Regions from separate parts of the Nitrosomonas cryotolerans ATCC 49181 genome, predicted to be linked through region 1. Evidence: predicted binding sites of a transcription regulator. Region 1 holds the regulator's gene; the other holds the start of a gene.
The links. Region 1 encodes FliA, which starts transcription of late flagellar genes. Its sites were predicted from a motif close to CTAAAGTTNNCNNAAANNNTGCCGATANNA; they were not measured.
Positions count from the first base shown of each region.

Region 1 (15,393 bases):
CCAGGTGATGTTGCAAACTGAACTGAATCCGATGAAACCGATGAAACAATATAGCGATAATGAATTAAACGGGATTGTTGAACATCTACAGAACTGGAAGATTACCCCGAGTGGTACTGTTGGCTACAGGAAAGCGGAGGTAACACGAGGAGGAATTAATACCCGCGAGCTTTCTTCCAAGACAATGGAGACAAGCAAGGTTCCCGGGCTTTATTTTATTGGTGAAGTGATTGATGTAACGGGACATTTGGGCGGCTTTAATTTTCAGTGGGCCTGGTCATCTGGTTACGCAGCCGGACAATACGTATAGTGTTAAACTGATGAGAATTCTCGAATTCTTATCCGAATAAAATAGGTAGCACTAAATGGATAGGGCTATTAAGAAAGCATAAAAAAGTGGGTCGTGGGTCTTTATCAAATAGCGCGTAAAACTTCGTCCTTCAGGGCGGAGATATAAGCGCACAGGCGAAGCCTGTTTAATGCGGTCTTTGCTGTTGTTCAATATATTGCTTAATAATCGAGAGTGGTGCTCCACCACAACTACCCGCAAAATAGCTTGGACTCCAAAGCATATTACCCCAAAGCTTATTTTTAATTTCGGGATAATTCTTTTTGCGAATAAGTCGGCTTGAAACGCCTTTCAAACTATTTACCAAGTTAGAAATAGCAATTTTTGGTGGATAGTTAACTAAAAGGTGAAGTGGTACCGCAAAACTGGACAAATTGTTAAGCTCTGATATGAGATAAATAGAGAGACATAATCATGAGCAAGAAACGTATGCAATATTCAACAGAATTCAAAGCCAAAATAGCCTTGGCAGCAATACGTGGAGAAGAAACGGTACCACAACTAGCCGCTCGTTATCATATCCATCCTACGCAGATTAATAGCTGGAAACGTCATTTGATTAAAAAAGCCAGTGATTTGTTTGGCAAGAATAGTGACGCCAATAATAAGAATGGTCATAGTGCCGACGATTTACATCGCGTGATTGGGCAATTGACGGTGGAACGCGATTTTTTAGCCAGAAAGCTCGATCATTAAGTGTTGCTGAGCGCAAAACAATGATCGAGCACCACGAGAAACTAAGTCAATCGCGTCAATGCCATTTACTGGGTGTTGCACGCTCGTCGTATTATTATCAGCCACAACCCACAGATGGGAGTGAGTTAATCTTGTTGCGTCAAATGGATGAGCAGTATTTGAAAACACCACAGTATGGTTCACGTAGTTATGCCACGTGGTTCAGGCGCCAGAGGATGATGATAGGCCGCAAGAAAGCCACTTCAATGATGAAGATGCTGGGCATTATTAGCACAGCACCAAAGCCCAAAACTAGTATTCCGGCCAAGCAGCACAAGAAATATCCTTATCTGCTCAAAGATAAGGCCATTAGTCGTCCCAACCAAGTTTGGGCGACTGATATCACTTACGTACCGATGGAAAAAGGTTTTGGCTATCTTGTTGCTATTATGGACTGGCATTCGCGTAAAATACTGAGCTGGCGCTTATCCAACACACTGGACGCTGATTTCTGTGTCCAGGCTTTGGAAGCTGCCATCCAGGATCATGGCTGTCCGAAAATCATGAATAGTGATCAGGGTGTGCAGTTTACCAGCGAGGCATTTACATCAATACTAAAAACCAATGGTATACAGATCAGCATGGATGGCAAGGGCTGCTACTATGACAATATTTTTGTTGAACGACTATGGCGTACAGTCAAATACGAACATTTATATACCCAGGAATTCAATAACCTAAAGGAGGTAAGAAAAAGTTTAAATGTTTGGTTCAACTGGTACAATCAAGAACGTTTTCATCAAAGTCTTGATAATCTAACACCAGATGAAGTTTACTATCAGAAGTATGCAATTCCTCAAGCTGCCTGAGCTTGATTAACCAGCCATGTTAGAGCTTAATTTATCTTCAGGTTGTCTAGTTAAAGGAGGCCACTTCAAGGTGAATATGATCATGCTCACCGTTAAATTCCACCAATTCTGCTTCAAAATCCAAACACACGTTTTTAAATATTTCTTCCAAATCAATTAATACCCTTCCGGAGAAAACATCTCTACGGTATTTTGTTACAAAGACCAAATGAACATGAAGATTAAAAACGCAATTTCTTCCTATTCTTACATCGTTATTAACTTGCATAGACCAATTCCTTTTTGTATAATTATAACCATGAAGCAGATTATACGCAAAGCCTTTAAATCTCGACTCAATCCAAATTCTGACCAAGTACAGAAGATGGTTGAGTTTGCAGGTGCTAATCGGTTTGTTTGGAATAAAGCCTTAGCAATGAATTTGTTCAGATTAGAGCAGAAACAGCCATTGCTTTGGTACAACGAGTTGTCATTTTGGCTAAAGCTATGGAAATCCTCAGAAGATTATGGATTTCTAAAAACCGTTCATTCTCAACCGTTGCAACAAGCCTTAAAAAACTTAGAAAAAGCGTTCAAAGACGGTTTTGATAAGAAACAGCCTTTAAAACGGATTCCAAAATTCAAGAAAAAAGGTTTGAGTGACAGCTTTCGTTATCCACAAGGATTTAAGCTGGAGCAAGAGTCTAGCAAAGTGTTCTTGCCTAAAATCGGTTGGGTGAAATATCGTAATTCACGCCAAGTCATTGGTGACGTTAAAAATATGACGATTTCCCGTAAAGGCGGTTATTGGTACGTGTCGATTCAGACTGAGTACGAGACCGAGCTAAAGCGTCATAGCTCAACCAGTATGATTGGTGTTGATATGGGCGTTACCCGCTTTGCAACCTTGTCAGACGGCTCATACGTAGAACCTTTAAACAGTTTCAGAAAGTTATCAAAGAAACTGGCTTTTGAACAGCGTAAGCTGTCTAAAAAAGTCCGTTTCTCTGCTAACTGGAAAAAGCAGAAACAAATCATTACCCGACTGCATGAGCGTATTGCCAATGCTCGTTTAGACTTCTTACACAAAACCTCAACCGAAATCAGCAAAAATCACGCAATGGTCGTAGTTGAGAATTTAAAGATAGGAAACATGTCTAAGAGTGCCAAGGGCAGTGTTGAAAAGCATGGTAAAAACGTCAAAGCGAAATCGGGTCTAAACAAATCCATTCTTGACCAAGGATGGGGAATGTTCGTTTCGTTTTTGGAGTATAAACAGGCTTGTTCAGGCGGGGATGTATTGAAGGTAAACCCTCAATACACCTCTCAAACCTGCCCTAGATGTCAACATGTTAGTCGTGACAATCGCAAAAGCCAAAGTGCTTTTGAATGTACAGAATGTGGATTTAAAGCCAATGCCGACTTGGTAGGTGCCTTGAATGTACTTGAGCGAGGACATCGCTTGTTAGCCTGTGGAGTTGAAACGTTAGTTTCGTCTAAGAAGCAGGAACCAGTAGGCAGTAGCAATACAAACCTACTCTTAACGGCTTAATAAGTCGCTAGGAATCCCCTTCGTTTAGGAAGGGGAGGATGTCAAATTCAAGATGGATGCAATTGTAGTACCTTTTCGGCTGGGCCGGGTAAAAATGGTGTCGGCTTTCCAGTAATCCAGTTGGTATGTCCTCCGCCGTAATAAGGAGACAGGGGATGCCCGCTTTGTCCACCTGGCATATCAAAATAACCATATTCCTCATTCCCTGGCTCAACCGCTGAGCGTTGAGACGCGCCAAAGGAAGGTGTTTGCACACGCGGCATATTGTTATCGCCAGGTAGCGGATCAGCAGGCATATTTAACCAATTTGAGATAGGTGCAGGTAAAGCAGGACTGAGTGGATGCTGGATATGAGCTGCATTGTATTTGCCCCAGTTTTGTGCAGAGACGCCACCCGGTTGTGCTCGCATTCTTTTTGCGACCTGTGCAATACAGGCTTGCAGTAAGTCTTCCCAATGGCGGTAACCTGGTGGAAGTAGGTGTGGCGGGTGTTGTTTGATTAAAATCCATACGGCATGTTCAGCCTGATTTAACTGGGGCAGCTTGAAACCAGGGCTATTTTGGCGTACTGCAGCCGCAAAACCGTCAAGTACTCTTTGGATGACCTCTTGACGGAATGCGTGCACAATATAATATGCAACCGAGGTGGTTGATGCCAATCCATTCCAATCTTCAAGCGACTGTTTTATATCATGGAATTGATTTGTGTTTGCAGATTGGTCCAAGGTTTCTTCGAGTAACTGTTTCCAACGAGTTAAGAATAAGGCCCGGTGATCCAGTTGAATTGCCAGCATATCCATTGGAGTAAAATAATCGCGCGCATATAAATCATCACGGATCTGTTTTGCTCGTGCACCCAGATCATATCCTCCATCACCCAGTAGAGTTAACATGGAGCCAGTTACTGTGCGTGCATTTGCAGACCATAATCGATGTGATGCGGGATTGTGGATTAATGGATATTGCGTCGCATCCAGCCAACCATTCCAACCTGTATTTGGCATACTCCAATCAGCGGGAAGTCTGGGATCATAGTTATTTGTCCGGATGGGAATGCGACCGGCAATGGTCCAGATGATACTGCCCTCTCGATCACCCACAATAAAATTCTGGGCTGGTATTCCCGCATTTTGTGCAATCATAATGGCTGCATTAGCGGTTTCTGTTTGTTCTAATTCAGCAAGTGTAAGATTAACTGCATCAGGATGTAGTGCGGTCCAGGCTAATGCAAGTGGAGTCTTGTCATGATCAGTGGCTAGAATGGGGCCCCATTCTGTTTCATGAATTATCAGGGTTTCATCGGGTGCATTACGTATTTGTAAAACCTCATGGTATGTTTTGATTGGCTTCCATTCCGCTTTATTACGATAACGTGAGCTATCCTCTGGGTGTAGTTTGACGCGGACCCAATCTGCAAAATCGCCATAGCTATTGGTGAAGCTCCAGGCAATATGACGATTGGAACCCGCAATGATGATGGGTACACCCGGTAAGCTGACGCCGCTGATATCATGGACTGCTTTAGCATGATGCTGTTTTGGATAGATTAAACGGGTTCGAAACCACAAATTAGGCACGCATAGCTCTAGATGCATATCATTTGCGACGAGTGCGGCGCCATCGGTTAATTCTCCAGAAACTGCAAAACTATTACTACCGGGCATATGATCATTGTATGTAAAATGGTTTTGAAGCAAGGCGGGATCTAATGTGTGAATATTTAATTTATCGGCAGAGGGTGGTTGCGGCCAATCGAGTGCCGTACCAATTAAGGGCGCATCCCATGAGCCGCCCGTTGCAGTAAGAAACTGATACGCTGTCTTGGGTAATGTTGCATGCATGGTAGAAAGAGCCAGTTCGCGGTAAATACTGGAATCATTTAATGTAAAGTACATTGCCAGAATAACCAGGAGACTATCTTCGCTCTGCCATATAGCTGGATGTGTACGTGTTAAGAGATAAGCGAAGGGTCTAATCGAAAGCTTATTGAGACCACGGTTTACACCATCACGATAGGCATTAAGTAATTGCCGTTGCTTCGAGGGGAGTTTTTGTAAGATTGTTGCTGCTCGTGCCCGCATGCGAAATTTACGTGCTTTACGATCTGCTGCTACAGTGGCTAGCCCAAATAGCTCGGATAATTCTCCGGCGGCGCGCCGTCGCATCAGATCCATCTCAAAAAAACGCTCTTGTGCATGTACATAACCCAATGCACGTGCTAGATCAAGACGATCTTGTGCCCGCACTGTCACGCTTCCGAGTGTATCTCGCTCAATGGTTACAGGTGCAGTTAGCCTGTCCCAATACCCTATACCGTTATACTGAGGCATGCTGCCCTGTAATAGCATCCAGGCCGCACCAGCGATCAATAGGCTTATGAGAAATAGTATAAGTAGACTTTGACGGAGTAAACGAAGAACTATGGCCATATTGCTTTGAGTATTGTAAGGATGTGAATGGGCATTTATAAAACAGAAAAGGTTAGCAAGGAATTAGTCCATCAGAGTCCATCAGGTCTGGATCGATAATTTATTCATTTCTCGGGGTTTTTCCAAATAACGGGACGAATCCTTGTCTATTTCCTATATTGAATCTAGTGAAAGTCAATGATAATGCTCCTGTAATAATTTGGAGTTTAGCATGGCTGAAGATAGTGATCTTGAGCGTACAGAATCTGCGACGCCCAAACGCCTGGAAAAGGCGAGGGAGGATGGGCAGGTCGCGCGTTCTCAAGAATTAACTACATTTACATTGCTATTGGCAGCATCCACCGGTATATGGTTTATGGGTAGCGGTCTGATAGGCAAACTCTCCAGCATAATGAGAGAGGGTATACAGATAGAACGCATATTGGCATTTCAAACTGATCTGATGCTCAATCGATTATACGAACTTTCTTCTGAAGGATTATTCGCATTAGCTCCTCTATTGTTTTTGCTTCTCACTGTGGCTATTTTCGCACCCATGTTAATGAGTGGCTGGCTTTTTAGCTCTAAGGCCCTTATTCCAGATTTTAAACGTTTAAATCCAATGAAGGGATTCTCCAGAATTTTTTCTACACACGGCTTGACCGAGTTAGTAAAAGCCATTGTTAAAACACTGGTTATTGGCAGTGTGGCAACTTTAGTGTTTTGGCAGAATAAAGAGGGGGTGTTGTCATTAATAGCCACGCCTATCGACTTGGGTATTGCGCGTACGGGAGAATTGCTTGGATTGAGCTTCGTTTCGATTGCGGGTGCGATGGTATTAATTGTTGCTATCGATGTTCCTTTTCAGATCTGGGAACATAGTCGAAAACTCAAAATGACAAAAGAAGAAATTCGTAAGGAAGCAAAGGAGGACGAAGGCGATCCTCTGGTTAAGGGACGTATCCGGAATCTGCAACGCGAAGCGGCCCGTCGTCGTATGATGGCTGAGATTCCTAAAGCGGATGTCATTGTGACTAATCCAACGCATTATGCAGTAGCTTTACGTTATCAGAGTGAATCCATGAATGCACCTAAAGTTGTTGCAAAGGGTGTTCATTTGCTAGCCGCTCGAATGCGTGAAATAGCAGCAGAAAATCGCATCCCAATTCTGGCAGCTCCGCCGCTTGCACGCGCCTTGTATCATCATGCTGAATTAGATTCTGAAATACCGGAAATACTCTACACTGCGGTCGCCGAGATTCTTGCGTATATTTTTCAATTGCGACGTTATCAGGAATATGGTGGATCCATACCGCAACCGCCATGTGATGTGCCCGTACCTGACGAACTTGATTTACCCTAACTGCTATCAATAGATAAAGGACAGATGATATGAGTAAATTATTGAACGGAATTCGTTGTCAATAATGAATAACCTGAATGATTCCTTCATTTTATCATCTTTGATGAATGGTAATAGCTTAAGAAGCCTTGCAGGCCCGGTATTGATCATTATGATCTTGAGCATGATGGTGTTACCGCTGCCTCCCTTTATACTTGACCTTCTTTTTACGTTTAATATTGCTTTAGCAATTATTGTTTTACTAGTTAGTCTCTATACGAAAAATCCGCTTGAATTTGCAGTATTCCCAACGGTTCTGCTAATTACCACATTATTGCGCCTGTCTCTAAACGTTGCTTCCACACGGGTTGTATTACTTGAAGGGCATACCGGTCCAGATGCTGCGGGTAAGGTTATCGAAGCATTTGGGCACTTTCTGGTGGGAGGTAATTATGCGGTCGGTTTAGTTGTATTCATCATTCTGGTGGTGATTAACTTTGTCGTGATTACTAAGGGAGCAGGTCGTATTGCCGAGGTAAGTGCTCGCTTCACTCTTGATGCGATGCCTGGTAAGCAAATGGCAATTGATGCTGATCTCAATGCGGGTTTGATTGGTGAAGATGAGGCCCGTAATCGTCGCGCTACCATTTCTCAGGAGGCCGATTTTTATGGTTCGATGGATGGGGCTAGCAAATTTGTACGGGGTGATGCGATAGCCGGGGTTATCGTTATGTTAATTACCATCATTGGTGGGCTAATTGTGGGGGTCATGCAGCATGATCTTGAGCTGAGTATTGCTGCTAAGAATTACACATTACTGACCATTGGTGACGGGTTGGTTGCACAGATTCCGGCATTAGTGATTTCAACTGCAGCAGGTTTGGTTGTTAGTCGGGTTACAACGGATGAAGATCTCAGCGAGCAAGTGCTGGGTCAGTTATTTAATCAACCTCAAGTGTTAATTCTGACAGCGAGTATTCTTGGTGTGATGGGGCTTGTTCCTGGTATGCCCAATTTTGTATTCCTTTTACTTGCGGCACTCCTTGGCACGAGCGCCTATTTTGTCAGTACACGTATTTCAATCACTAATACAGCAGACCCCGTCACACCTGAAATGCCGACAACAGAAGCCCAGGACGCTAGTTGGGAAGATGTGACGCCTATAGATGTACTGGGCCTTGAAGTGGGTTATCGTCTGATTCCGATGGTCGATAAAATGCAGCAAGGTGATTTATTGAAGCGTATTAATGGAATTCGAAGAAAATTTGCACAAGAAATTGGATTTTTACCCCCCGCTGTACATATACGCGATAACCTGGAATTACGCCCTAATGCCTATCGATTTACGCTGAAAGGCTCGGTTATTGGAGAAGGGGAATCATATAATGGCATGTATCTGGCTATTAATCCGGGAAGAGTTACGATGGCAATACCTGGAACAATAACGAGTGATCCTGCATTTGGCCTACCGGCAGTTTGGATTGAAGCCTCTCTACGTGAACAGGCACAAAATAATGGTTATACCGTGGTAGATGCAAGTACTGTGGTAACAACGCATGTCAACCATTTAATTCATAGCCATGCTGCTGAGCTGCTTGGTCGACAAGAACTGCAGCAGTTGTTTGATCATCTGAGTCGTCAATCACCAAAACTCCTAGAGGAGCTGGTGCCAAAGCTATTATCGTTGTCAGTAGTGCAGAAAATCTTACACAATTTATTAGCAGAAAACGTGCATATACGTGATATGCGTACCATTATTGATATTCTTACCGAGCATGCGGTACGAACACAAGACGCCACAGAACTGACAGCGATTGTGCGTGTTGCATTGGGTCGCGCAATTGTAGAGCAATGTTTCCCGGTAGTGGATGCAGAGTTGCAGGTAATGAGCCTGCATCATGAATTGGAGAACGTGTTAATGCAGACGATTCATTCTGGCGCATCAGCAGGTGGTGGAATTGAGCCTGGATTGGCTGATACCTTATCAAGAGAAGTGAGCATTGCGGCACAACGCCAGGAACAGTTGGGATTACCGGTTGTATTGCTGGTCCCCGGATCGATTCGAGTATTACTCTCCCGGTTCTTGCGTCGCATGTTACCTCAACTAAGGGTATTTTCCTATTCAGAGATTCCAGTCTCTAGAAAAATTAAGATTACTTCTATTGTAGGAGGGGGTGGTAAATGAAAATCAGAAGATTTATAGCTAAAGCCACACGCGAGGCATTGAATCAGGTTAAGAATGAGCTGGGTGCTGATGCGATAATATTGTCGAATAGGCAGACAGAAGACGGGGTGGAAATTATGGCACTCGCTAATGCCGAAATATCTAATTTGGCGGATATGTCTAATACAAATGATGCATCTGTTGAATCAGAAGCGGAATCTCCTGCAACTATTCCACCATCAGTATCTAATTCAAATACACGACAGCTTGAATATGCTTCGAGAGAAATCGTATCAGAAACGTTGGCACAAAATATCATTGGTGAAATTCATGCTATGCGGACTACGCTTGAGGATCAGCTGGCAACGGTTGCATGGGGAAACTATACACAGCAAAAACCAGAAAAGATGAGAATCTTACGTACCCTATTGGGTGCCGGTTTTAGTCCATTATTATCTCGTCATTTAGTCGATAAGCTATCAGCAGGTTTAGATTATGAGCAGAGTCTGAAAAAGACCATGTCTACATTGGCATTTAATCTACGTACTGCTTCGAGTGATGAAATGATCGAGAATGGTGGTATTTATGCACTTATTGGACCAACGGGTGTTGGAAAAACGACGACTACCGCAAAACTTGCTGCCCGCTGCGTAATAAGACATGGAGCGGATCAAGTGGCGCTTTTAACTACCGATAGTTATCGGATAGGTGGCCATGAACAACTACGTATTTATGGTAAATTATTGGGCGTGCCGGTGCGTACTATTAAAGATAGTGATGATCTACAGCTTACGCTGTCCGAATTAAAAAATAAGCATTTGGTTCTGATCGATACAGTCGGCATGAGTCAACGTGACCAAATGGTTGCTGAGCAGCTGGCCATGCTATGCAATGCTAACCTGAACATAAAACATCTATTGTTACTTAACGCAACGTGCAGTGGCAATACACTCGATGAGGTAATCTCGGCATATCAAGGTAATGGCATTCATGGATGCATCATAACCAAAGTGGATGAGGCAGCTAGTCTTGGTGTGGCCCTTGATGTGGTCATCCGCCGGAAATTAATACTCCATTATATGGCTAATGGTCAGAAGGTGCCTGAAGATCTTCATTCCGCTAACCTGCGATATTTACTTCATCGTATTTTTAAATTAACACCAGAGAACTCTCCTTTCGCTTTACAAGATGCCGAATTTGCTTTGATTATGACGGGTATTAATAGCACAAGTCAGGATCCCAATAAGACTTATGCTGAGGCCAATCATGATTAGAAATAGATTGGATCAAGCAGCTGGGCTAAGAGGGTTGGCGGGATTTCAACCAAGCGATTCGGTCCGCGTAATAACGGTTACAGGGGGCAGGTCTGGTGTGGGCAAAACGAGCGCCGTGATAAATTTGGCCACAGCATTGGCGAAAATGGGTAAGCGGGTATTAATTATTGATGAAAACCCATGCCATAACAATGTTAATGATAATCTGGGGCTTAAGGCTCGCTATGAGTTATTGCATGTCATTAATCGTGATAAAACCTTGGAGCAGGTAATTTTACAGGGGGCTGATAACATCTTTATATTGTCAGCAGTGCATGGAATTCATGCGATAGCAAAGCTTAATTCAGCAGAGCAAGAATGGCTTATTAAGCATTTTGGGGAATTAGCAAAACCGGTCGATGTTGTGTTGGTTGACACGGCGATCGGCAGTGGAAGTCATGTACTTCCATTCAGTTTGGCTTCCCAGAAGGTGCTGATTGTACTTTCAAAATCAGTAACATCTATTACTGATGCTTATGCTTTGATTAAAATTATGAGTAAGAGATATGCAAAGCAACATTTTTTCGTGCTCGTAAATAAAGTGGAATCAGAACATGATGCTCAGGTTATTTTTGATCATGTATCAAAAGTGACACAGCAGTATCTTTCCGTCACGCTTGATTTTATCGGTTATGTCCAAAATGATGAGAAACTGCAACGTTCCACACAACTCTGTAGAGCAGTGATAGATGCATTCCCGGCTTCTCAATCAGCTATTTGTTTTAGGCAGATAGCAGAGAATATAATGCATTCATGCTGCCCTGATGACTATGGGGGCGGCATGGAAAACTTTATGCAACGGCTGATTCGTACCAGTCATCTGACTGTAACAAACTTTACGGTTTAAAAATATATGTATACCGAGACTGGAACCATCGATAAGGAACAGTTTGTTACTGAATTTACACCGTTAGTCAAGCGTATTGCCTACCACATGATGACGAAGCTACCGGCAAGTGTGCAAGTGGATGATCTCATTCAGGTGGGTATGATCGGCTTGCTTGATGCAATAAATCGCTATGAGGGTTCATATGGGCGGCAGTTTGAGAGTTACGCCGCGCAGCGTATACGTGGTTCGATTTTGGATGAATTACGCGAAGCGGACTGGCTACCTCGTAGCATAAGAAAGAAGATGCGGCAAATAGAGACTGCGGTGAATGTATTGGAACAACGTATGGGGTGTGCACCCAGCGAACAGGATCTGGCGAGCGAGTTGAATATATCGCTTGACGAATATCATGTGACGTTACAAAACGCACGTGGTGCTCAATTAATTTTTTATGAGGATTTCCAGGGTGATGATGAAGAGCCATTTTTAGATCGTTTATTTGTAGATAAAAATAATGACCCACTAAATACTTTGCTTGATGAGAGTTTGCGATTAGTGCTGGTTAACGCAATTGATAATTTGCCTCCTCGAGAAAAAATGGTTATGGGCATGCACTATGAGCATGAAATGAATTTGCGGGAAATCGGCGAGGTATTAGGTGTGAGCGAATCGCGTGTATGCCAGTTGCATACGCAGGCTGTGGCGCGTTTACGTAGTCGATTGAGAAACACTTGAGAATTGAATTGTAATCACAGCTGATCGTATAAAATTAGGATAGGTTTTGTGATGAATGGAATATCAAGAATAGATTTCAATAGTATTGCAGGTATTTTACTGGCATTAGCTGCTATTGTTGGTGGTCAGATACTTGAAGGTGGGTATATTGGTTCCTTACTGCAATTAGCCGCTTTTATAATTGTAGTTGGTGGTACTGCGGGAGCAGTTTTATTGCAAAGTCCAATTAAGGTTTTTATAAACGGTATTAAAATGAGTGTATGGGTATTTTTCCCCCCGTTGCGATCACCTCAAACATTGATCATGCAGGTTATCGGTTGGGCCCATATTTCACGTAAGGAGGGTTTGCTAGCGCTTGAATCTCATGTGCAGACCGTATCTGATCCCCTTACAAAAAAGGGTTTGCAATTATTAGCTGATGGAAGTAAGCCAGAAAAATTACGTGAAGCATTAGAAATAGAAAGCTTCGCTCTAGAATCATTACAACGTCAGTCAGCCAAAATATGGGAGGCAGCAGGGGGCTATTCACCAACTATTGGTATTTTAGGAGCAGTTCTGGGCTTAATTCATGTGATGGAAAATTTATCAGATCCCGATCGATTAGGGAGTGGAATAGCCGTAGCATTTGTTGCTACTGTGTATGGGGTAGGACTGGCTAATCTGGTCTTCTTGCCAGTTGCAAATAAATTGAAGAGTATTATCACCGATCATATGATTATGCGTGAGATGTTGATGGATGGATTGGTTGCTATCGCTAATGGTGAAAATCCACGATTAATCGAAAGCAGACTAAGAGGCTATTTTATTTAACTGGTTATGTTAAATATTCGAATTTTCTCCACTATTTGAAGAGTCACTGATGAGAAAAAGATGCTTTCAGCAGGACGAGTATCCTGAAGACCATCAGCGCTGGCTTGTCTCCTATGCGGATTTTATTACATTGTTATTTGCATTTTTTGTTGTAATGTATGCAATTTCCTCTGTAAACGATAGCAAGTATTACGTTTTGAGTCATTCATTAAGTCATGCTTTTAAAAGTAGTGAATCGAATTTGGTTATGTCATCCGTGCGCGATGTGCCGCCCATTATTCTGCAACAGCCTATACAGATTGAGTCTCAATTAGTCATAGACAAAAGAGTGAAAAATCAGTTGAGACAACAGGAAACCAAAAGTATGGCTGAAGATATCATGCGGGCATTGGCGCCGTTGGTGGAAGATGGCACAGTGAGAGTAACGCAGAGTATTCGTGGTATTACGATAGAAATTAACGCCAATGTTCTTTTTTCACCAGGGAAAGCCCAACTTACTGAAAACTCTAATTTAACATTACGCGCAGTAGCGCAAGTTGTGAAGACGCATGACCACGCCATTCACGTTGAGGGTCATACGGACAATGTATCAATCAATACGGCCAATTTCCCATCTAACTGGGAGTTATCCACTGCACGTGCAAGCAGTGTCATCAGGTTATTGATGGAAAATGGTGTTGCCGCACATCGGTTGACAGCGCTTGGCTATGGTGAATATAGACCAATAGAAACAAATGATACAGATGAAGGAAGAACAAGGAATCGACGGGTCACTGTAATGATTTTATCTGAAGAGCCTGAGAAAATAACCGAAATTCCTCTTAGTTTAACACCGGAACCGGAACTAACTGAATAGCTGCTCTAGTTCCATTCCTGGGTCATCAGCGCGCATAAAGGCTTCACCAACCAGAAAAGCATTGACCTGGTGGCGACGCATTAATGAAACGTCTGCGGGTGTTCGTATTCCACTTTCAGTGATTACAATACGTTCTGATGGAATATGCTCAAGTAATTGCAGTGTTGTATCTAGACTGGTATCAAAAGTCCGTAGATTCCGGTTATTGATGCCTATCAAAGGCGTAGTCAGCTGTAGCGCGAGTTCCAGTTCCGTGGCGTTATGTACTTCTACTAAAACAGACATGCCGAGTGAATGAGCGAGTGCTTCTAGTCTCAGCATTAATGTCAGCGGATCAGGTCCTGTTGTTTTCTCTTGAGAATTTTGTTCTATTACAAATGCGGCAACAATCAGTAAAATACAATCAGCTCCTATTGCACGTGCTTCAACTATCTGATATTCATCGATAATAAAATCTTTACGCAATACCGGTAGTGTACAGGCTGAGCGTGCTTGCTGCAGATATTCATTACTACCCATAAAAAACTGCTTATCTGTTAATACGGATAGACAAGCAGCCCCATGTTGTGCATAGGTATCCGCGATCTCAATGGGGTTAAAAACGAGATTACTATCGCTTTTCCTTTGGTCTGCTGACAAGGCAGATGGGCTTTTACTGGAACAGGATGATGCAGATGAAGAAGCCGTTTGACCGCGCAATATGCCTTTACTAGGACTGGCTTGTTTGATCTCAGCAATAACAGCAGACAGTCCAGCTGCTATTTTATTACGAAGTGCTACTGTGAAATCTCGTACCGGCTCAGCTGATTCTGCTTCAGAAAGTATGACTGAAAATGGTTTAGCCGTTTTTGCGATAATAACTTCCTGTGCTTTAACAGACAATATTTTCCTTAAGATATCTGACATATTTAATTTGTAATCGCTTTTTCCTGGTTAGAAATTTTTACAAGTTCTTGTAGTTTTCTCATGGCTGAGCCATTTTCGATGACCAATCGAGCCTTCTTTACTCCCTGTTCCAAAGAGTCGGTTACACCTGCGACGTAAATGGCTGCAGCGGCATTTAATATTACAATATCACGTGCCGGTCCTGCCTGATCTTCAAGTACCGACAATAGCATCGCCTTGGCATGAGCGCTGTCAGAAACTTGTATTGTCTTAATGGGCGCAGATTGTAAACCAAAATCTTCGGGTCTGATGATATACTCGATCACATTCCCTTGATTTAATTCGCCAATCCTGGTTTCACCTGTTATAGTGATTTCATCAAGTCCGTCTTGGCCATTGACTACCATTACATGGCGACTGCCCAGTCGCTGTAATACGCGCGTCAGTATCCCGACCAGATCTGTATTGAATACCCCCAATACCTGATTCTTCGCACCTGCCGGGTTGGTGAGTGGCCCCAAGATATTAAATAGTGTCTTGATGCCCAGTTCTCGGCGCACGGGTGCCACATACTGCATGGCACTGTGATAGTTCGGTGCAAACATGAATCCAACACCGATTTCATTG
Region 1 covers NZ_FSRO01000001.1:1,950,885-1,966,277, forward strand. The annotation lists gene BUQ89_RS08690 (BaiN/RdsA family NAD(P)/FAD-dependent oxidoreductase) at 1-310, shown strand, start outside; partial or broken gene tnpA (IS200/IS605 family transposase) at 477-701, opposite strand; gene BUQ89_RS08700 (helix-turn-helix domain-containing protein) at 764-1,045, shown strand; gene BUQ89_RS08705 (IS3 family transposase) at 1,066-1,893, shown strand; gene tnpA (IS200/IS605 family transposase) at 1,940-2,161, opposite strand; gene BUQ89_RS08715 (RNA-guided endonuclease InsQ/TnpB family protein) at 2,192-3,424, shown strand; gene BUQ89_RS08720 (penicillin acylase family protein) at 3,472-5,754, opposite strand; gene flhB (flagellar biosynthesis protein FlhB) at 6,065-7,195, shown strand; gene flhA (flagellar biosynthesis protein FlhA) at 7,299-9,359, shown strand; gene flhF (flagellar biosynthesis GTPase FlhF) at 9,356-10,612, shown strand; gene BUQ89_RS08740 (AAA family ATPase) at 10,605-11,498, shown strand; gene BUQ89_RS08745 (RNA polymerase sigma factor FliA) at 11,505-12,215, shown strand; gene BUQ89_RS08750 (flagellar motor protein) at 12,267-13,025, shown strand; gene motD (flagellar motor protein MotD) at 13,075-13,881, shown strand; gene BUQ89_RS08760 (indole-3-glycerol phosphate synthase TrpC) at 13,870-14,787, opposite strand; gene trpD (anthranilate phosphoribosyltransferase) at 14,790-15,393, opposite strand, start outside.

Region 2 (15,393 bases), 320 kb from region 1:
CTCCACGCCAGGTTATATGTCCCGTTTCTAGTGCAGCCAGTTGTTGCTGCACCAAATAGATGCTTTGTATGTCAGCGGGTATGATTGAATGAGATGCGGTTGGCATATCGATAGTTGTGAACGTTAGTTTACCTTGCGGTTCCTGTTGTAACTGTGCCAGTGTCTTTTTTCCTGCTATCCATTGCGCTTGATGAGATTCGTAGAATAATCCACTTTGAGAGAGCGCTATCTGCAATAACCCGGGTAATATCTGGCTATTTGATGGTGGACTGGGCAGTATAGGTGTGGTAAGCGTTGATGATTGCGGTATGCTTGGTTTTATCGCGCCTTGGGTTAAGGCACTCAAAAAGCGCCCAGTAGTACTAATCGATGCGTTATGCTTTAATCCATCAGATAGTCCCTTGCTTTGTAATAAAAACTGAAGCCTGGGCTCTCGCGAGATGAATACGAGTTCTATCTGATCCCCTGGCCGTATATTTTCAGGGAGATGCATGTGTAACGATTGGTTTGCTATGACAACTTTGACATGGTTGTTGGGCAAACGGGATTCGATCAGGGCCTGATATTTTTGTCCGGGTATGAGGTGCGATAATGCGTTTTTTACATTGGAAGCTGCGGCAACAGGGGTAACGGGTGCAACCGAATCTGAAGGTGAGGGCTGCGATATCGAATCAGTTTTGATGATGGTTGGAATCACAACAGATTATCTTTATGTTGTTTGTATGGATTCAGATGTGATATGACAGGGTGTTCTCTGATTGGGCGATTACGTGTTGTGATCAGGTTGGTATGCCTGCTGTAAATTGCGTTTATGTTCAGCCGTATTGAGTATGCTCCGAAGTTTTTCCATCCATGGTTCGGTGATCATTCTGATTTGAGCATCATCGGCTAATACTTGATGGATAATCCGGATTTTTCTTTGCTGCAATTCATGACTGAGAATATTCTGGGAGCTGTGTTGCACCAGTTTGTCTGTGAGCGCCTTGCATTCTTGTTCTAAGATAACTAACTTATCCCATTCACTATTCTGAGCAGCGGCTAACATCTGATTGGTGATAACTAACATTGCTTCATAGGTCGTAATTTCCTGTGCGTCATCCAGCATGATTTACTTCCTTTTTAATGTAATTACTTGGCTGCTTGATCCCGAGATTACTTATTTGCCTGATATTGATTTTGCTGCATCTGATTCACCAATGATTCTCCATGCATCACATAGCACTGACAATAATTCATTGACCTCATTGATGATTGCGGGATCATTCCGGAGATTCGCAGTTAATAAGCGATGAATCATATAGTCATACAGTGCTTGTAGTTGGAGTGCGATATCACCTTCGGCATTCATATCCAGGCTCGCCTTGAGGCCCTGATCGATGATCATGATGGCTTTTGAAAGCATTTCACCCTTGGCGGCGATCTCGTTATACTGCAGGTGCATTTTGGCCTTTGCCAGTGCTTCCTGCGCACCTTCAAATAACATCAGTATCAGTTTGTGGGGATTAGCCGATTCAACACCTGTTTCGATGCCAATGCGTTGATAGGTAGAGATGGGATTGTTCATTGCGGCATACATCTTTTACTCCTTGTGTTTTTCTAGGTATTGATGGCTAGTTTCCTATACTGGGAAGATTTGCCAACTGCTGCTGCAAAAAATTGCTCGTTTGAGTCATGTTGCTAATCATTGTGTCCAGGGCGGCGAATTGCGTCCGTATTCGTTTTTCCACGCCATTCAATCGTTGATTCAATGATTCCCGTCGTGTGGTGATATCCTTGATTGAGGAGTTGATGCCATCCATGCGACTATCGATTAAACTGTCATTTTCCAGCAGGCTGCCAACCAGCTTGTTGAGCCTGGAAGCAAAACCATGTGAAAAATCTACGGTGCCACGTGCGCCGGTTGTTCCCGCTTTTATTTCGAGTACCAGGCCGCTGCTGTTACCTGCACCTGTGAGCACCTGGCCCGATCCTGTTGCAGCTGTGTTTCCAAGTGTGCCTGCGATATCCAGGCCATGGGTCTCAGTGGGTGTGCCTAATAAATCTGATTGGCCTGTTCCGCCTGTAATCGTCACGATCGAGGCGGAGCCATAGCGATTGGACGAAATACTTAATATGCCCGCAGATTGTGTAACGGTTACATTACTGCCTGCGGCGGAAAAGGCTGAATGGCCATTAATTTTTGATTGGATTTCGGCAGCTAAAGTGGTTGCATTGTAGGTGCCGGCTGCCAGCGTTATACTGGCTTCGACATTATCAAGGGTAAGGTCTAATGTGTCATTGCTGCCGGCATTGATCGTGAGTGCTGCGGGGGTGCTGCCAACGGCGGCACCTTGTGTGGCCATTTGGCTCACATTGAGGGCATAGCGTCCGTTTTTTGTATCGGGAGTGGCACTGACAAATGAAACGAGACTGTCACTGGGTTTACCCATTGAGGCAAACAAGGTAGAGATGTCTTTGGTTGAATCCTTGAGAACGGCTTTTAGTTTATCTGAATCTAATTTCAGTGTGCCGTTATTTTGAAAGCTGACGCCAATTTCCGATAGCAGGGTTAAGCCGCCGCCAGCAGTAGATAAGGGATCATTCAATGTACTACGCAATTGTGATTGGATGGATCGAACCGTCGCATCACCGGTTAATATGGAGGCCCGTTTTGTGCTCGCATCGTACTTCGAAAGATCTGTGATTATTTTGTCCAGGTCATTAAAAGCCTTGACAAATGACGAGACGGCAGCCTGAGTGCCGGCTGTGTCGTGCGTGATATTCAGGGTGGTTGTATTGCCGGTATTGGGTTTTAAGAGGTTGAATGTAATCCCTTCTATGGCATCATTAATTGTGTTGGATGCTTTGCTAATTGAAATACCATCGACTATTAATGTGGCGTTACTGGCGGCTACCGTTTCAGTTAGATTCATGGTGCCGCCTGATGAGGCGTCATAAACCAGCTGTGATAAGCCTGCGTTATCCGTATGATTGTTATCATCATCCACAGTACTGATTTTTAATGCATTACTGAGTCCAGGATGCTTTGAGGCAATAACCAGGCGGTCTCCGGCGCCATCATTTACAATGCTGGCTGAGACGCCTGCATCAGCGAGATTGATGGCATTGCGTACACCCGTTAATGAGGATTCATTGGGTGCGATGGTAATCGATTGGGCTGGCCTGTCCGGGTTGAGTGAAAACGTGCCGCCACTATAGGTCCCGAACTGGATGGTGATGGTGCCACTCCCAAGCGTGGTATTGGTAGATGCGAAATTACCGGATTTTACCTTGTGTGCCTGTGCGAGCGATTGCACTTCAACATCATGACGGCCTGCAACCGCATTGGAAGAAGTGATCACGGTTGCAACTGAAGAATCCGCCAGATTGGCTGATATGGTCGAAAATTTAGCGGGGTCTGTTAGTGAACTCAGGCTGCTTTGAAATGAAGATAAAGCGCCTTTTAAGCTGCCAAAAGCAGAAAGCTGGGCCTGTTGTTTGGCTTCCTTTTGATTCAGTGCTGCCAGTGGCTGGCGCTCTACGGTCATTAATTGGCTAACAATACTATTGACATCGAGTCCGGAACCAATCCCTGGAGATGAAAGCATGCTCTAATTCCTATTAACGTTAACACATTTTCCTGCGATGACGCCTTGTCACTTGTCACTTGTCATTTGTCATTTGTCACTTGTCATTTGTCATTTGTCATTTGTCACTTTTCACTCAATAGCAACTCCTGCCTCTTATCCGAGGTGCGGATGATCATTATGGCTGCCGTTGTGGGGGTCGCCAGGCGCGTCTCTTTTGAATGGATGTATTCATTATCTTGATCGTTGTTTTTACCCGTGTCGTTCTCAACTGAAAATATCTGGTTGGGTTATGGGGTGTTTCCTGAATCTTATGGCTCATCTGATCAACCAGAAATTCTGATGCCGCTGCTTGTGTCGAATCGGATTGTTTGCTTGTTGCTGCCATTGGCGGAGATAACGTGTTGTCAGATAGTTGTAATACGGATGCTATCGGCAGCGATTGAGGCAGCTTTATTTATTTGACTCGTTAGCATGTCACGATTCCTTAAAGGTAGAATGGACGCGGGCCCATTCTGTTAGCCGTCCCGCGTATGCCTGTTTGTTGCCAGCCTGATTATTTAACGCAATAGTGACAGTACGTTATTGGGTAATGAATTGGCTTGTGACAGTATTGCGACCCCCGCCTGCTGGAGAATCTGGCCCCGCGTCATGTTAGCGGTTTCTGCGGCAAAATCGGCATCCTGAATACGACTACGGGCTGAGGATAAATTTTCTGTGGTCGTTTGCAGGTTGGATATGGTCGATTCAAACCGGTTCTGAACGGCACCAAAAGTGCTGCGCAAGGAGCTGGCTGATTGCAGTGCCGAATCGATGCGCTTGAGGGCATCATTCGCCGCTACGGCATCTTTGACATCGATCGAACTGAGTGTGCTGGTATCACGGGTGAGCGTAAAAGCGGCGTTGGCAAACCCCATTTCGGCCCCATCAACGGTAACGGCGATGTTTTCGTTGGATAGGAAAGTGAGCGTGCCGCCATTGACGGCTGGATCGGTAGCAAGCGCTGCATTCGCTACCGAATCGATTGTGCCATCACGAAACTCGACACCGTTAATTGTTGAGGAGCCGCCGCCACCCGCGCTGATGCCGCCGGTAGCACTATCTTGTCCAATGGTAATGTCGCGTCCATCCGCAGCTGATAATCGCAGGTTGCCCCCCGACAGGGTCGCGGTTACGCCGGTATTGGCACTTTGTCCGTTAATGGCGTCGCTGATTTGTTGGGTAGACAGGTCACCATTTGCAGCTAGGTCGTAACTGGCAAAGATATCCTCGCCATTAATATTAAGGCTGTATGTCCCGCCGCCTGTGGCTGCGGCAATGCCAAATTCAATATTATTGGTGGCGGATACATTAAGACCGGGTACATTGGCGGCATTAATGGCTTGCGCTTTAGCGTAAGCACTGCCTGCTGTCTGACCGACGGCTGTTCCTGCGACTGAAGCGCCGATATCGACGGCATCATTGGTGCCAATTTTGATGGTGCCGGTACCAGAGAGTGCAGCGGTGGTTACTTCAACTGATGAGGTACCCTCGGCGATTTGTCCAATCTGATTGGTCCGTGTTCCGGTAGAGACGGTTAGATTGATTGTTTCACCCACATTAGCGCCTATCTGGAAGGCCGCTGTGCCAAAATTGCCATCGAGTAATTTTTTTCCATTGAAATCAGTCTGAGATGAAATTCGATCGATCTCGGCCAGGCGCTGCTGTACCTCCTGATCCAATGCGGCCCGGTCGGCGCTGTTATTGGTGGAGTTGGATGACTGGACAGCGAGTTCACGAATGCGTTGCAGATTATTGGTGACTTCGTTGAGCGCGCCTTCAGCTGTCTGTGCGAGCGAGATACCGTCATTTGCATTACGTGAAGCCTGATTTAAACCCCGAATCTGTGAGCTCATCCTTTCAGAGATGGCGAGTCCTGCTGCATCATCCTTGGCGCTGTTAATTCGCAGGCCAGAGGATAAACGTTCCAAAGATGTATTCAAGGCATCTCGAGAGGTATTCAGATTACGTTGCGCCGTTAACGAAGTAATGTTGGAATTGATAACTTGTGCCATTTGATTCTCCTCAACCTTTAAATAAATAACTTACGATCAATTTACTAGTGGTTAGTTAGTGGTGTTTTTACCATTTACGCTGGTTTGCCCGGTCATCCAAAAGGGCTGTGAGCCACCGTTGAATAGTGTTATCGGATAGGCCTTTGGAAAGTTTAATGTTTAAATTGATTGATATGAGATGGTCAAGGTATCAATTGTGGAAAAATTACAACACTGGTTTAGTACGATGGCCATTAAATACTTCTTTCTGGCGGAATAATCTTGTAGTATAAATGATTGTTCAGGAATTCAATCTAGCTTCAACCTGCAAGAGAGGGTGGAAAAGTGGCGGTAAAAGTTCTGAATGTACTGTTAGTTGAGAATTCCGTGGAGGATGCGGAATATGTACAACAGGTTCTTAAGGAAGGAGGCTTGTCCTTTGATTGCTTTCGCACGACAACAATCAGTACTTTTCGTGATGCATTGCTGAATAAAAATTGGGATGTTGTTTTATCTGATTGTAGTTTGCCAAAGATTGATGCAGAGACAATTTTGTCTGAATTGGTTATTCGTAAACTAAAAATACCACTGATTGTTGTGTCTAGTCATGTCAGCGAAGCCCAGGCGGCTGCAACGCTGATGGCAAAAGGGGCTTATGATTTCTTGATGAAAAGCAATCTGGCTCGACTGGTTTCTGTTATACGTCGTAGCGTGTTGGAAGCAGAAAATTGCCAGAAATTGAGCTATATGCAGCTTGCGTTAAAAGAAAGCGAAAGTTGCTTTCGGGCGGTTACGGCGAATCTGCCCGGTGTGGTTTTTCGGCTTTTAATGGCGCAAGATCATACGATTCATTTTCTACAAATGAATGAGGCATCCGATACACTGCTGGGTTTATCTCCAGAAGCGCTTATCAAGACACCCACCTTACTTTCTGAATTGGTTCTGTCTGATGACAGGAAAATATATGACCAGCTGATGATCTCTTCAGCTAAGCACCTTACCGTCTGGAATTGGGAAGGGCGTATCCAGGCCCGAAATAGCGGTGGGATCAAATGGATTAGTTTGCGTGCCACCCCAAAAAGATTGGATGATGGTACTACCGTGTGGGATGGCATCATAATTAACATCACTCGAAATAAACTGGCTGAAATTGAAATTGCCCGTTCTCGAGAGCAACTGGCTGAACTCTCGTCCTATCTGTTGAAAGTCAAAGAACACGAACGCGCCCGTATTGCTCATGAAATTCACGATGATATCGGTGGTACGCTAACTGCCATCAGGTGTGAATTACTACCTTGTATGAATGGCGCATCACGGCAACCGGATTTTTACAGAAAAAAAGCAATTGCTATCGATTTGCTGGTAAATCGTGTCATTGACAGTACACGTAGAATTGCGCTGGATCTAAGGCCGGATATACTGGATTGTGGTATTGTTGCCGCTATTCGGTGGCAAGCAAAAGAATTCATTAATCATACGAGTATTCCTTGTCAGATCTTTTGTAGTGATGATGAAATAGATTTAGATCCCGATCTATCGGTTGCCATCTTTCGTATTTTCCAGGAGACATTAACCAATATTTCAAAACATGCAAAGGCCTCTCGTGTCGAGGTCAAGCTTGCCGGCTTAAATAAATTCGTTCTTTTAGAAGTGGCTGATAATGGAAGTGGTATTACGAATCTGGATATGGAAGGACAGGATTCATTTGGAATCAGAGGAATGCGAGAACGCTGTCAGCAATTAAAAGGTAGTTTTTATATCGCGGGTAAACCTGGAAAAGGAACCAGAATAACGATTCGCATCCCTTTATTATCTAATAATAAGCGGAATGAATTTATGCAATCGGATGATTTAAATGATATTTCAGAAGAGACTTTGGAATCTAAATATACAACACTGGATATGCTGGCCAGAAAGATATCGTAGTGTTGGGTAACGGCAGGGAACATTTATGATATTGGTGATGATCGCTGATGATCACGCTATTGTTCGACAGGGCCTGAAACAGATATTAAGCGAAATAGATGATATTGAGGTTACAGGAGAAGCTGAAACGGGGCTCGAGGCGCTTAAGATTATAGAGCAAAGCTGTTTTCATGTCGTGTTACTTGATATTTCATTGCCGGATAGAAATGGAATCGATTTGCTTAAGCAGATAAAGAGAATGAAGCCGCATCTGGCTATTTTGATGCTCAGTGGTCGTACCGAGTATGAATGTTGCAATTCGTTCATTGAAGGCAGGTGCGGCTGGGTATTTGAATAAGAAGAGTGCACCCGCCCAGTTGGTTACTGCGATACGCCAGGTAGCTGCTGGCAACAAATACGTGAGCTTGGCTGTTGCTGCGCAAGAACTCGCCAATACGATCAATTCAGATTTTGATCAGCCATTACATATGATGCTATCGGATCGTGAATTCCAGACATTGTGTCTTATTGCCAGTGGAAAAACACTATCAGATATCTCAGAAGAAATGTTCTTGAGTCCAAAAACGGTGAGTGTTTATCGTGCTCGAATTCTGGAAAAACTCAATTTAACCAATAATTTTGAGTTAATTCGTTATGCGATCAAAAATAAACTGGTGGATTAGCGTTTACTGTCGATCCGCTTGATTGCTAATATTAACAATCTAATGCTTTTCTAAGCAGCGGCTAAAGTTTTAGGTGATGTTTGTCGTTATTGTCGCTTATTAATACTCTCACCCCGGCCATTATTCAAACTCTTGGGCGTTTTATATGAGTGATGATTCAAATTCATGTGCAATTGCCCGTGAGACGTTGCGGCAATTGGCCTTACTCAAGATTTCACCCACGCCGGATAATTACCACAGGTTATACCATGAGATTGCGGGTCATTCCGCTAATCGCATGTGCTTGAATACAGCAGAGATGCTTTCCGAAATCGCAGCAGAATTACCTCACAATACGCCAGAATCGCTGCACTGCGCCAATAGATTGAGACAGGCTGTCAATGATAAGGATTGGTATCAATATAAAGCTACATTAATAAATCTGATTGAAATGACAGTTGTATCAGGGGTCATTTCGAAGCCGCCAGATTCTGTCATACCGGGGCCGGATGGTGCCCGAACTTCTGTTCATGAACAAATGAAGGTTGAGGATACTGATAATGGCTCACTGTTGCTATCACAAAGTGATCCAGTTGAGAATTCTCGTCTATCCGCGCATTTGCAGAAATTTATGGTTCAGATACTAGAGCACATTGCAACGATGCAGCTCGGTGATACCGTATTAACGGATGAGGCCCGGTTTTTGGCTTTACAGGTATGGAAAGTTAACGATCAGCAGGAAACAAACGAATTTATCATGCGTTTTCAGCAATTCTGTATCCACTTTGAATCATGTGGTGAGAATGCTATCAAGCTGCAGCGTGGTTTATTGAGATTGATCAATTTGCTCATGGACAGTACCAGTGAATTGTTGGTGGATGATCAATGGGTAAAAAATCAGCTTGCCAAGCTACGAACAACGATGGCCACGCCATTGAGCCTGCAAATTGTTGAGCAGGCTGAGCATCAGTTGGAAGCAATGATGCGTAAACAAGACATCATAAAAGATCATCTATCTAAAGCTAAAACAGCCTTGAAACAGATGGTAACTTATCTAATTGATAGTATTGAGGAGCTATCTAATACAACCAATGGCTATCAGGATAAGATTGAATACTATTCAGAAAAAACGGGGCAGATTGATAATATTGAAGAACTGAATGAGTTGCTTGTAGAAATGATGCGTGATACCAAACAGATACAGGCGAATGTATTAAGCTCTCGTAATGATTTTCTGGCAGTACGCGCGGAAGTTGATATGGCGCAGAATAAGATCAGCCAGCTAGAGTCTGAACTGCGACAAATGGGCGAAAAAGTACATCAGGACCATTTGACAGGTATTTTGAATCGACGGGGTTTGGATATTGCTTTTAAGCGTGAATCATCCCGTGCCAAACGGCACCAAATACCACTATGTCTTGCTTTACTTGATATTGATAACTTTAAGCGGCTAAATGATACTTACGGCCATAAAGTCGGAGATGATGCGCTAATTTATTTAGTCGAGGCAGTGAAGGATACGACCCGCCCAGATGACGTTATTGCGCGCTTTGGTGGAGAAGAGTTTGTAATTCTGTTACCTAATACGGATTTGGAGAAAGCGATAACGGTCTTATCAAGGATACAGCGTAATCTGACCAAGAAATTCTTTCTTCATGAAAATAAACGTTTATTAATTACCTTTAGTGCTGGTGTCGCAGAATATCAAGCGGGGGAGCTGCAACAGAATATGATGATGCGTGCAGACGCAGCAATGTATCGTGCGAAAAATAATGGTAAAAATCAGATCGTCGCGGATACAGGATAGGTCGGATTATTATTTCTCATGTAAATTCTCGAGTTGTATCATAAATAGTGCTTGATTCCTCTTCTTATTCTCTTAATCATTCTTGATTTGGTCTGTATATTTGGTTTTTATAGCAGATTGTATTGAAATGGATTATCTGGGCTTTTTGCAAAAGCTCTCACCATAAGTTTTATACTATTGATTATAAGGATTTAATTTTTCAGCTACTGGGGTTTTGCAAAGATCTCTATCTGTAAGTTTACGCCCCGATTTTTTCGCTGGAATAGTGCTGAAATTGTTTGAGATGAGCCTGCTATGCAGGTTCTTTTGTTTGTGGTGCTGAGAGCCAATATCAAGATGATGAGCTTTATTTACATTCAGGCCCTGTTTCTAGTGATTTAGAGGTATAACGCGCGGCGTTTAAGTCAATCTAATCGCGGCTTATGGAATGTGCCGCGTTATATATTGGCTTTAATGGAGAATAAAATGGAAGGTGTTTTTTTCGGTAAGCAGCCGATTCTGGATCGCGATCAAAATCTGGTGGCTTATGAATTGCTTTTTCGATTGGATCAGGCAGCGACGACGGCTCATATTACCAATGGATTATCGGCTACAGCCAATGTAATCATTAATGCATATGGCCAATTGGGGATTCAGAATGTATTAGATCAACAACGCGGGTTTATTAACGTTGATGCTGAGCTGTTAATGAGTGATGCAATCTATTTTTTGCCTAATAATCATGTTGTACTTGAAATGCTGGAAACGATTGATATCACGGAGGAGATTATCCAGCGCTGTATCGAGCTCAAGCAGATGGGCTATCAATTAGCGCTGGATGATGTGGTTGAGGTCAATGATAAGATTGCATTACTTTTACCCATTGTTAATGTGGTCAAGATTGATGTACTTGCTCTGGAGGAAGCTGCTCTCGTTAGCATTGTGAATGTGCTGAAGCGATGGCCAGTCCTGCTTCTAGCCGAAAAAATAGAAAATCGTGAACAAGCGAATCGCTGCATGGAGCTCGGTTTTCAAATGTTTCAAGGCTATTATTTTGCAAAGCCCGAAATTGTCTCGGGCAGACGGGCTGATCCTGCTAAATTTTTATTGCTAAAATTATTAACACTCGTTATGGGTGACAGTGATATTGATACCATTGAGGAGGAATTCAAGCGCCACCCTGGATTGAGTTATAATTTAATACGTATGGTCAATTCGGCCGCTTGTGGCTTGCCTCAGAAGGTTAATTCTATCAAGCAGGCAATTATGATATTGGGGCGCAAGCAATTGCAAAGATGGATACAGTTGCTGCTTTATGCTGCTGATTCATCTAATGGGGGGGTGTCAAATGCTTTGCTGCAGACAGCCGCTACGCGCGGTAAATTAATGGAACTGATTGCCAAAATAGATCGCCCCTACGATAAAAACCATCAAGAGCGCGCTTTTATGATTGGAATCCTGTCTTTGTTGGATGTTTTGCTCGGCATTGAGATACAGCAGATTGTCAATAAGCTGGAAATCTCAGAAGATATGAGCCAGGCACTGCTTTATCGGGATGGACGTTTAGGCCAGGTGTTAGGATTGATTGAAGCAAATGAAAAAGGAGATATTGCTGCAATCCAGGTTATTCTTGAGAAGCTTGATTTTTTGAGTCTCAGTGAGTTGAGTCATATGGAGCTTGAAGCACTCGGCTGGACCAATCGTATTGGTGATGTTGCCAATTAAATTAAATAACCCATTGCTGTTTAGAATCCACATTCACCTAGCTCAGCTTTGTCTGTAGTAATCATCCAGCTTTGCTGAGCAGCTGAGGAAAGCACTTACAATCAATGCCAGCCTAAAAGGATTGTTATACAGTCTGGCATATTCATTTCATCATCTATTCTATTTGTGGCGGCAGTTGTGTGCTCGCCTCGGGTATGACTAATCTCGGATTGTACAGTTAAGGGAGATTACTTCAGTTACAAGCAATGATTGTTCTTGATCTGGTAGCATCCATAAATTTTACAGATCGATGTGGCCTGTTCGTCTGCTCAGTTGTTAGGTTAATCGGTATATTTAAAATGGACTGCAAATGAGTATAGATCTGGAGCAATTTTACGCGTTGTTTTTTGAAGAATCATCAGAGCTATTAGTCAGGATGGAAACTTGTCTACTTGAACTCGATGTGCATGCACTCGAGTTGGAGGACTTGAATACCGTATTCCATACGGTGCATTCGATTAAGGGCGGTGCCAGTACTTTCGGTTTTACTGACATCATAGACATGACTCATTCGCTTGAAACATTGCTTGATAAATTGCGTAAGGGGGAACTTGAGCTTCACAATGAAGTGATTGATATTTTTCTCAAGGCAAATGATGTTATCAAGAGTCAGCTTGCTGAATATCGTGGCAATGGTCAGGTTGACCCAACGATTGTGGCTGAGGTGTATAAGGCATTAAAGCAATTTTCTGAAGTGACGCCCACGTTCGATAAAAGAGTTTCTCCACCTCAATCTGATCCGATTATTCATTCCCAAACGATACCATCGGATGCAATCCAAATCGAGGCGACGAATAGTGCGGCCAAACCGCTTATAAAGACGCTTGATGCATCAATAGAAACCCCTGCGCCTGCGATAGCGAATGATAACGATGAAACCAGAGTCAAAGAGTGCTTGCAATCGCCATCACGACAGGAAATAGCCGATAAGGAACTCGCTGTGCAAGCGGGTGAAAGTGAAACACAGAAAAGCTCTGAATTGATTGCCCCTTCCAGCGAAATATCATGGATGCGCGTCCGTGTTGAGAAAGTGGATGAAATAGTCAATTTGATTGGTGAGCTCGTTATTACTCAAACCATGCTGGTACAGACAACTTCGCAACTGGATCCTGTCATTCATGAAAATCTGCTCAGCAAAGTGGATCAACTTGCACGTAATACCCAGGATTTGCAAGTGGCTGCAATGTCGATTCGCATGTTACCCATTAGTTTCGTGTTCAGCCGTTTTTCACGTGTCGTGCATGATCTGGCTATGAAACTCAATAAGCAGGTTGAGTTGGAAACAATGGGTGCAGACACGAGGCTGGATAAAAGCTTAATTGAGAAAATTATAGATCCCCTGACTCATTTGGTGCGCAACAGTCTGGATCACGGAATTGAATTACCCGAAAAACGTATGGCAGCAAATAAGCCGGCTAAAGGTACCATTACGCTGCGTGCTTTTTATCAAGGAAACAGGATCATCATTGAGGTGAGCGATGATGGCGGCGGTTTGGATCGGGAAAGAATACTTAAGAAAGCCAAAGAGCATGGGTTATCAGCGGATGATGGTATGTCTGATCAGGAAGTCTGGATGCTGATATTTGAATCTGGTTTCTCAACGGTAGAAGCGATTACGGATATTTCTGGTCGTGGCATGGGGATGGATATTGTCAAATGTACTATTCAAGCAATGGGTGGGTACATAGAAATCCATTCGATTCCTGGAATCGGCACCACGATTTCAATTCGTCTGCCACTCACATTGGTTATTCTGGATGGTTTGTCGGTCGCAGTCGGTGATCAGGTACTTATTGTGCCTCTCATGTATATTTTGGAATCATTGCAACCGAAAGCGGGTGATATTAAAGCAGTCAATGGGCAAGGATATGTGGTGCAAATTCGCGGTGATTATTTGCCAGTTATTGTTTTGCAAGAAGTTCTCGATATACGATCAGAGGCCATTGACATTGATAATGGTATCCTTGTTGTTCTTGAGGCGGAGGGATATAAAGCAGCCTTATTAGTCGATACATTGCTAGGGCAGCATCAAGCCGTGATTAAAAATCTAGAGAGCAATTATCGTCGGGTTCGTGGTATCTCAGGTGCGACCATCATGGGTGATGGCAAAGTGGCATTAATTCTGAACATAATCGAAATTGTGATGATGTCACAGCATGAATTAATAAGACAATCTCATCGTTTTCATAAATCCCCTGCATTAATTTCTCAGTCTAAGGAGGTAGCCCGTAATATGTCACAGAAACAGGCGACGAGTGCAGTCGAATCAGATGGTAAGCATGTGGATCTGCCCTCTGGTGAGTTTCTTATATTTCACTTAGGAAAGGAAGTATATGGGATCGATATTTTAAAAGTGAAGGAGATACGAACATACGATGGGGTTACTCAGATTGCCAATACGCCTGATTTTATAAAAGGCGTCATTAATTTACGTGGAATTATTGTGCCGATTATCGACATGCGAATCAAGCTTAAACTGGGAAGTGTTGAATATGATGCGCTTACGATCGTTATTATTCTGAATGTATTAGGGCGGGTAATGGGTATAGTGGTGGATGGCGTTCCAGATGTAATTAATCTTGACGTGGCGCAAATTCAGCCAGTGCCCGTATTGGGTTCGGTTATTGATACTGAATATATCATGGGACTAGGTACAGCGGATAATCAAATGGTGATTCTCATTGACATTGAAGAACTTATGGGAAGTGCGGAAATGGATTTGATTGATCAGGCGGTCAAATAATTTTATTGAGTTATTGGGAGTAAGGGGAGCTTGATGTTTAATAACATCACGATAAAGTCGCAACTGATGTTTGTTACGGGACTATTATCCGTATTGTTGGTAAGTATTGGCGGGCTAGGTTTGTATGGTACTAACCAGGCAAATGATCGTCTGCGTACAGTCTATTTGGATCGTGCCATGCCGCTAATAGATTTGGCGGGCCTTCTCGATGGCGTTCAGCGTTCACGCTTGAATGTCCTGCTGGCGGCTAATTTAAGAAATGTTGCGGGTGCAAAACAAAGGATTGAGCTTATTGCCAAGCTGGATGTTGAGATTAAGAACAGATGGCAAATATATATGACAACGGTCTTGACGCCTGAGGAAAAAATACTGGCCAATAATTTTATCCGGCAATGGGCAGCGTATCGTACGTCCCGCAACCGTACAATGAATTTTGTGGTTAACGGCGATTTTAATGCAGCCATAAATAATCTGGCAACAGACGCAATGAAGAAATTCGGCATTTTGCATACGACTTTATCTGCGTTAATAAAGTTGCAAGGTGACATTGCTGCACAGGAACATGCTCAGGCACAGAGTGATTATGAAAAGATTTTTATGATTTCGACTATTGCATCATCATTGGGTGTCCTGTTGATAGTCTTGATTGGGTTTTTGTTGATACGCGCGATTGTAACGCCATTGAATAAAGCGATTGCTATCGCTAATTCAGTTGCATCGGGTGATCTGACAAGTCATATTGATGTCAACTCAACAAAGGGTGCGGGAAAATTGTTGCAAGCATTAAAGAAGATGGATGATAATTTGATCGACCTGGTCGATAAAGTACGGCTTAATACTGATTCGATTACAACGGCCGCATGCGAGATTGTTTCGGGAAATACTGATTTGAGTCAGCGCACTGAAGAACAGGCATCAAGCCTGGAAGAAACCA
Region 2 covers NZ_FSRO01000001.1:1,630,521-1,645,913, forward strand. The annotation lists gene fliK (flagellar hook-length control protein FliK) at 1-697, opposite strand, end outside; gene BUQ89_RS07315 (flagellar protein FliT) at 767-1,105, opposite strand; gene fliS (flagellar export chaperone FliS) at 1,157-1,576, opposite strand; gene fliD (flagellar filament capping protein FliD) at 1,611-3,587, opposite strand; gene BUQ89_RS07335 (flagellin N-terminal helical domain-containing protein) at 4,127-5,620, opposite strand; gene BUQ89_RS07340 (hybrid sensor histidine kinase/response regulator) at 5,945-7,525, shown strand; partial or broken gene BUQ89_RS07345 (response regulator) at 7,551-8,187, shown strand; gene BUQ89_RS07350 (GGDEF domain-containing protein) at 8,333-9,973, shown strand; gene BUQ89_RS07355 (EAL and HDOD domain-containing protein) at 10,439-11,677, shown strand; gene BUQ89_RS07360 (chemotaxis protein CheW) at 12,027-14,459, shown strand; gene BUQ89_RS07365 (methyl-accepting chemotaxis protein) at 14,493-15,393, shown strand, end outside.
Region 2: the regulator FliA is predicted to act here: its motif matches at 5,747-5,776, upstream of BUQ89_RS07335 (flagellin N-terminal helical domain-containing protein).